DNA from 3 places in the Clostridium sulfidigenes genome. Region 3 is predicted to be linked to each of the others. Evidence: riboswitches for the same ligand, from Rfam matches in the RefSeq annotation. Region 3 holds a riboswitch; each other region holds the start of a gene.
What was found. Region 3 has a riboswitch for cobalamin ahead of ACTNBA_RS03675 (sirohydrochlorin cobaltochelatase). Riboswitches for the same ligand answer to the same signal wherever they lie in the genome.
Positions count from the first base shown of each region.

Region 1 (2,276 bases), on a different contig from region 3:
ATTATTTATTTGATTCAATTAAACTCTCAATAACACATTTACATTTTCCACATGCTGTTCCTGCCCCTGTAGTTACACCTACTTTTTCTACGGTAGTATCTCCATTTTGTATTGCTTTCACCACCTCTTCAGTAGAAACATTTCTACATGTGCATACATCGCCTAATATTTTTTCAATTCTTTCAATACATCCTCCACAAACATCTCCTGCTCCTGTAGCAGCTTGAATATCTTCTACTGATCTAGCCCCTTGAGCCATAGCCTCTCTTACTTGAGCATAAGTAACCCCATTACATAAACATACGATTTGTTCTAGTGACATTTCATATTCCTCCTTAAATCTCTTATTTATATATTTCCATTATAACCTAATAGTTTTTATTAATCAATATTTATTATTACATATTTACTATTCGTCTTCCATGGTTGATATACCCACACTTCTATTCTTTGTTATTTTAAATAATATATTCAGTATAGAATATATTTGCGTCTGCCGGAAATTTAAAGAGTTCTTCCTTTCTATTCATTGACAACCTTTCTCAACTATGATAAAGTATGGATTGTTGAAATATAATAGTATATGAATGATATTGGTTTCAAAGGAAGATGGATGAAATTTCCACACAGTACCGCTACTGTAATTAGTGAGTATTAATTATTTATACCACTGAACTTTTGTTTGGGAAGGTTAATTAATATAATGATCTATAAGTCAGGATACTTACCAATATTAAAAATATCGATACTCTTCGAGTAAAGAGTGATATTCGCCATGACAACTATGCTTTTGTCTATGGTTTTATCAAGAGTATCCTTATATTCATACAAATTATAATATTTAACTGATTATAATTATAATGTTAAAGGAGAATTACAATGAAACATTTTAAAAAAATTACTTCACTTCTATTGAGCGTATTACTTATCCTTAGTCTAGTAGGTTGTAGTAATAGCAAATCTGATAAAAACACTTCTACTGAGAAATCTAATCCACCTCAAAATGAAATTAAAGATTCTCATTATCCAGTAACAATTGAAACTTATAACTTCAAAAAAGAACCTATAAAACTAACTTTTGATAAAGCGCCAGAAAAAGTTTTTGCTGTATATCAAAACTCTATAGAAACCCTTCTTGCTTTAGGTCTTGAAGATAAAATAGTGGCTGCTGCTGGTCTTGACCATCCTGTAAAGGAAGAATATAAAGCTGCTTTTGAAAAAATTAATTATTTAAAAGAATTTACGCCTTCAAAAGAAACTGTGGTTATGTCTGAACCAGACTTCATTGTTGGTTGGTATTCACTTTTTAAGGATAAAAATCTTGGTGATGTATCTTATTGGAATGATAATGGCACTAATACATATATATCTTTAAATAGTGGTATCTCTATAGAAAAAACTATTGATAATGAAATTACTGACATTTTAAACTTAGGAAAAATTTTCAATGTTGAAGATAAAGCACAAGCTCTAGTGAATAAAATTACTGAGTCCGTTGAAAATACTGCTAATTCAGTTAAAAATAAAGATAAACAAAATACTTTAGTTGTAGAATTCTTTGATGATAAAATCAGTACTTACGGAGCTAATACTTTAGCTGGTGATATGATAACAAAACTTGGAGCTAATTTATTAAATCCCGAAGGAAACAGTATTGGTAAAGAAGACTTAATAACTCTTAACCCTGATTGTATATTTGTAGTTTATATGGATAGAGGCGATGAAAACATTCCTCAACAAGAAGTAGATAAAATTTTAAAAGATGAATCTCTTCAAACACTTTCAGCTATTAAAAATAAAAGAGTATATCCTATATCTTTAGGAGAAATGTATTCTAGTGGCATCAGAACTATAGATGGAATAAATACTTTCTCTGAAGGTTTATATGGAACTTTAGGTAAGTAGTAATTATGATGATTAAAAATAAAAATTTACACGGAACTAGATATTCTAATATTTTTAAGAGAATGCCTATTTATATAGGTACTTCTCTTGTTCTTTTAATAATACTTATTCTTTCAATAGGACTAGCTGTTACTATTGGCTCAGTAAATATATCCATGAAAGAAGTATATGGGATTATTCTTTATAAACTTTTTAATATAGGTGAGCTCTCTACAAGTGCTGCTAAAATAGATGTTATATGGTTGATTAGAATGCCTAGAACAGTTTTAGCTATAGCTGTTGGAATGGGATTATCCGTAATTGGAATTGTAATGCAAGCCATTGTTAAAAACCCATTAGCCGACCCCTATATTTTAGGAATATCTTCTGGA
Region 1 covers NZ_JBQHQR010000003.1:332,503-334,778, reverse strand. Annotated here, with positions in the region: gene ACTNBA_RS05390 ((2Fe-2S)-binding protein) at 2-322, opposite strand; cobalamin riboswitch at 578-746, shown strand; gene ACTNBA_RS05385 (ABC transporter substrate-binding protein) at 880-1,905, shown strand; gene ACTNBA_RS05380 (FecCD family ABC transporter permease) at 1,914-2,276, shown strand, end outside.
Region 1: linked by a shared signal. The riboswitch ahead of ACTNBA_RS05385 (ABC transporter substrate-binding protein) and the one ahead of ACTNBA_RS03675 (sirohydrochlorin cobaltochelatase) in region 3 are both predicted to bind cobalamin.

Region 2 (2,276 bases), on a different contig from region 3:
GATAGTTGCGGGGGCTAGTGCTTACCCAAGAATAATAGAATTTGATAAAATAAGATCAATATGTGATGAGATAGGTGCATATATGATGGTAGATATGGCTCATATAGCTGGGCTTATTGCCGCAGGTGTACATCCTAGCCCAGCTCCATATGCAGACTTTATTACAACAACAACTCATAAAACTTTAAGAGGACCAAGGGGTGGGGCAATACTTTGTAAAGATAAGTATGCAAAACTAGTAGATAAAACTATATTCCCTGGAATACAGGGTGGTCCATTAATGCATACTATTGCAGCTAAAGCTATTTGCTTTAAAGAAGCTCTAGACCCATCTTTCAAAGAGTATCAGCAAAAAGTTTTAGAAAATGCTAAAGCTCTTGCAAGTGCATTAAAAGAAAGAGGATTTAAATTAGTGTCTGATGGTACCGATAATCATTTAATTCTTGTGGATTTAAGAAATAAAGATATTACAGGAAAAGCAGCGGAGCATCTATTAGACGAAGTTGGAATCACTGTAAATAAAAATACAATACCTTTTGAATCCCAAAGCCCATTTGTAACTAGTGGTATTAGAATAGGTACACCTGCTACTACTACTAGAGGTTTTGGAAAAGAAGAAATGATTGAAATTGCTGATATAATGAATTGGGCAATTGATAATAGGGATGCTGATTTATCACCTGCTAAGGAGAGAGTTAAAGCTCTTTGCAATAAAATTCCATTATATAAGTAAAATATTTGTCATAACTAAAGACCTATCATTTTCAATGCTAGGTCTTTACATTTTTTACAGAATATAAAAGTGAATGCAAAGTAAAATTTACATTATATTGACTTATGTGTTTAAACCTCTTATAATTATGGGTGAAAATTAAATAGTATTTTAGGTGCTTTTTAAAAGTGAAAAGGGAATATGGTTAAAATCCATAGCAGCCCCCGCTACTGTAAATGATGACGACCCTCAAATACCACTCTTAATAGGGGAAGGTGAGGTTAGAGTGATTCATAAGCCAGGAGACCTGCCTAAATATAAGCTTTCGGAGGGAAATGAGCTATTTTAGTGACTAAGTTAATATGTATAAGTAAAATTAAAGATTTTGGTAAGTTTATCTTACTTAGATTTAAACTTATATTTTTTATTTTACTAAGATGGAAATTTTAATTATTTGGCAAGGGAGCTTTTCTTCCTTGCTTTTTTATTTTATTTAAATTGAAACTCGACTCACTGCGTTCGCTGAGTAAGTGATTCACCCCAAATCAAAGATTTGGGTTCTCTACTTAATAGAAAGAAGGTATTATAAATGGCTAAAATAATGATTCAAGGTACAGCTTCTTCTGTAGGAAAAAGTATACTAGTTACTGCATTATGTAGAATATTTAAACAAGATGGGTATTCGGTATGTCCATATAAGTCACAAAATATGTCTCTTAATTCATATATAACTTTGGATGGAAAAGAGATGGGGCGTGCTCAAGTTTTGCAAGCTTATGCTGCGGGACTTGAACCGGAGGTATATATGAATCCTATTCTACTAAAACCTACTACAGATAAAAATTGTCAAATTATTTTTAATGGAGAAGTTTATGGTTATTCCAATGCAAAGGAATATCACAATTTAAAAGTTAAATTTAAGGATGATTTAAAGTCTGCTTTTGAAAAATTAGAAAATCAATTTGATATTATTGTTATGGAAGGGGCAGGAAGTCCAGCAGAAATAAACTTAAGAGACAACGATATTGTTAATATGGGGATGGCTGAACTAATAGACGCACCTGTTTTACTTGTAGGTGATATCGATAAGGGAGGCGTATTTGCTTCTTTGCTAGGTACTATTATGCTCCTTAGTGATAGTGAGAAGGATAGAGTTAAGGGAACTATTATAAATAAGTTTAGAGGAGATATATCTTTACTTAAACCTGGAGTAGATAGTTTAGAGGAGTTAACTCATAGGGATTGCTTAGGGGTTGTTCCATATTTTAAATTAGACTTAGAGGATGAAGATGGAGCTGTTGACCTTAATAAAAATATCACAGATAAAATTGATATAGCCATTATAAGGTTACCACATATATCAAACTTTACTGATTTTGATGCATTATCTATAGAACCAGATGTTTCTGTAAGATATGTGGAAACTGTAACTGAATTTAAAACTCCTGATTTAGTTATAATTCCTGGAACTAAAAATACCCTAGGGGATTTAGAATATTTAAAAAAATCAGGTTTATATAACAAAATTAGAGAATATGAAGTTAATGGGAAAATCATAGGTATT
Region 2 covers NZ_JBQHQR010000020.1:16,886-19,161, forward strand. Annotated here, with positions in the region: gene glyA (serine hydroxymethyltransferase) at 1-733, shown strand, start outside; cobalamin riboswitch at 869-1,041, shown strand; gene ACTNBA_RS17505 (cobyric acid synthase) at 1,302-2,276, shown strand, end outside.
Region 2: linked by a shared signal. The riboswitch ahead of ACTNBA_RS17505 (cobyric acid synthase) and the one ahead of ACTNBA_RS03675 (sirohydrochlorin cobaltochelatase) in region 3 are both predicted to bind cobalamin.

Region 3 (2,276 bases):
CCTATAAGAGGTTTTAAAATTATTAAAGATAAAAACCCTAAAAGAGCCCCTGAAGCAAAATGAAGAAATATGTCCCACCAAGGTAGTATTGAGTACATATTGTACATCCGGCCTAAGAGTAGAGCTAAAAATATAAAGAATTGCAATAAGAAGTCAGGTAAACTAGATAATTTAACTTTAAATATACATAAAATTATATCTGGTATAAAGGATGTGATAAGAATTAATAGAATGTTGCTAATGTAATTTGAATTATTATCAGTTTTTACAAATGAGTAATAAACAAATAGTATTAATAAAATTGATCTAAATATCCATTTGAAAAATAAAGCAAAAGAAGACTTTGTATTTTTCATTGATTTCCCTCCGAGCTATTTATGGCGTTTTCTATAAGAATAAGTTTTTCTGCTCTAGAAAGTTTTTTTATTTCACATTCTCTTTTTAAAGCTGAAGATTTGTCAGGTAAATTTTCATAGTGAACAATTTCTACAGGTAATCTGCATCTGGTGTACTTAGCTCCTTTACCACTATTATGGCATTTAAGCCTTTTGTTTAAATCAGTTGTCCATCCTGTATATAAAGTATTGTCATTACATCTTAATATATAAACAAAAAACATATCTTTACCTCATATAAAATATATTAAAAATTAGAATAATTATTACTGTTGTATAATACTATTTAAATAGTATATCATTATTTTAGCATGAATATATTATACTATTTTATAAATACTAGTATATTCATATTGAATTAAATTAAATCATAGGGTATAATTAAATTGGATTAAAGAGAAATGGTAAATAATATGTTGATTTAAATTGAATAAAGTATAGTTTTAGGTACATTATGTTTAATAGGGAAAGTGGTTAAAGTCCACTACAGCCCCCGCTACTGTGTACGAAGACGAAATCTCATAGAAAAACCACTGGAGTGTATTTCTGGGAAGGTGAGATGGAGGATGATACGTGAGTCAGGAGACCTGCCTAAAGCATAGATATGACACTTCGGAGGGAAGGGAGTTAATAGTTTAGTTTGTATATTTATTACAAATTATAATTCTGTTATGAGTTAAATTGAATTTTAACCTCTACCTTTTGGGTAGAGGTTTTATTTTGCACTAATTTATTAAATTTGGAGGAACTAAAATGAAAAAGGCTATATTAGTAGTAAGCTTTGGAACTACTTATAAGGATACATTAAAATTAACTATAGAAAAAATTGAGGATGAAATAAGAGAAAGATTTAAAGAGTATCATGTTATGAGAGCTTTTACAGCCCATATGATAATTAAAAAAATAAAAAATAGAGATGGAATAATTGTACCTACCCCGGAGGAAGCGTTAGAGCAACTATACAAAGAAGGCTATGAAGAAGTTATAGTTCAGCCACTCCATATAATACCAGGGGAAGAGTTCCAATATGTTAGATTAGTAGTTGATAAGTTTAGAGGGAGTAATAAATTTAAATCAATAAAAGTAGGTAGACCAGCCCTTCACTTTCAAGGAGGGGAAGAAACACCTAATGATTATGAGGTGTTTATAGATGCTATAAAAGAAATTATACCAAAAGATAAGACTATGGTATTTATGGGACATGGAAGTAATCATCCAGCTAACTCAGCCTTTGTAGCACTTCAAAGCGTATTTACTTACTTAAATTATAATAATGTATACGTTGGAACAGTAGAAGGATATCCTACCGTAGATATGATAGTAGAAATTCTTAAAAGAGAAGGTATTGATCACGTTAAGTTAGCACCACTTATGCTAGTAGCTGGAGACCATGCAACTAATGATATGGCTTCTGATGAAGAAGATTCATGGAAGACTATTTTAGAAGAAGCTGGAATTAAAGTAGACATATATCTTCATGGTTTGGGTGAGATTGAGAAGTTTAGACATATATATGTGAATCATGTACAAGATGTAATAGATAATAAATATCTTCATTTGGGAGATACGAAGAAAACACCATAAAGGAGTAAATTATGAAAAGTATAATAGTTTCTTCAAATAGTAGTGGCGGTGGAAAGACCACTGTTACATTAGCACTTATGAAAACTCTTATAGATAGAGGATATAAGGTTCAAGGATATAAAGTTGGACCTGACTATATAGATCCAGCCTTTCATAGAGAAATAACAGGAGTAGCTACAAGAAACTTAGATTTATTTCTAATGGGAGAATCAGGGGTTAAGGAGAGTTATCTAAGAGGTCAGGGTGATCTAGGAATCATTGAAGGAGTTATGGGACTTTATGATGGAAAAGGTATAG
Region 3 covers NZ_JBQHQR010000002.1:367,777-370,052, reverse strand. Annotated here, with positions in the region: gene ACTNBA_RS03685 (DUF2238 domain-containing protein) at 1-356, opposite strand, end outside; gene ACTNBA_RS03680 (GIY-YIG nuclease family protein) at 353-619, opposite strand; cobalamin riboswitch at 824-1,004, shown strand; gene ACTNBA_RS03675 (sirohydrochlorin cobaltochelatase) at 1,149-1,979, shown strand; gene ACTNBA_RS03670 (cobyrinic acid a,c-diamide synthase CobB) at 1,991-2,276, shown strand, end outside.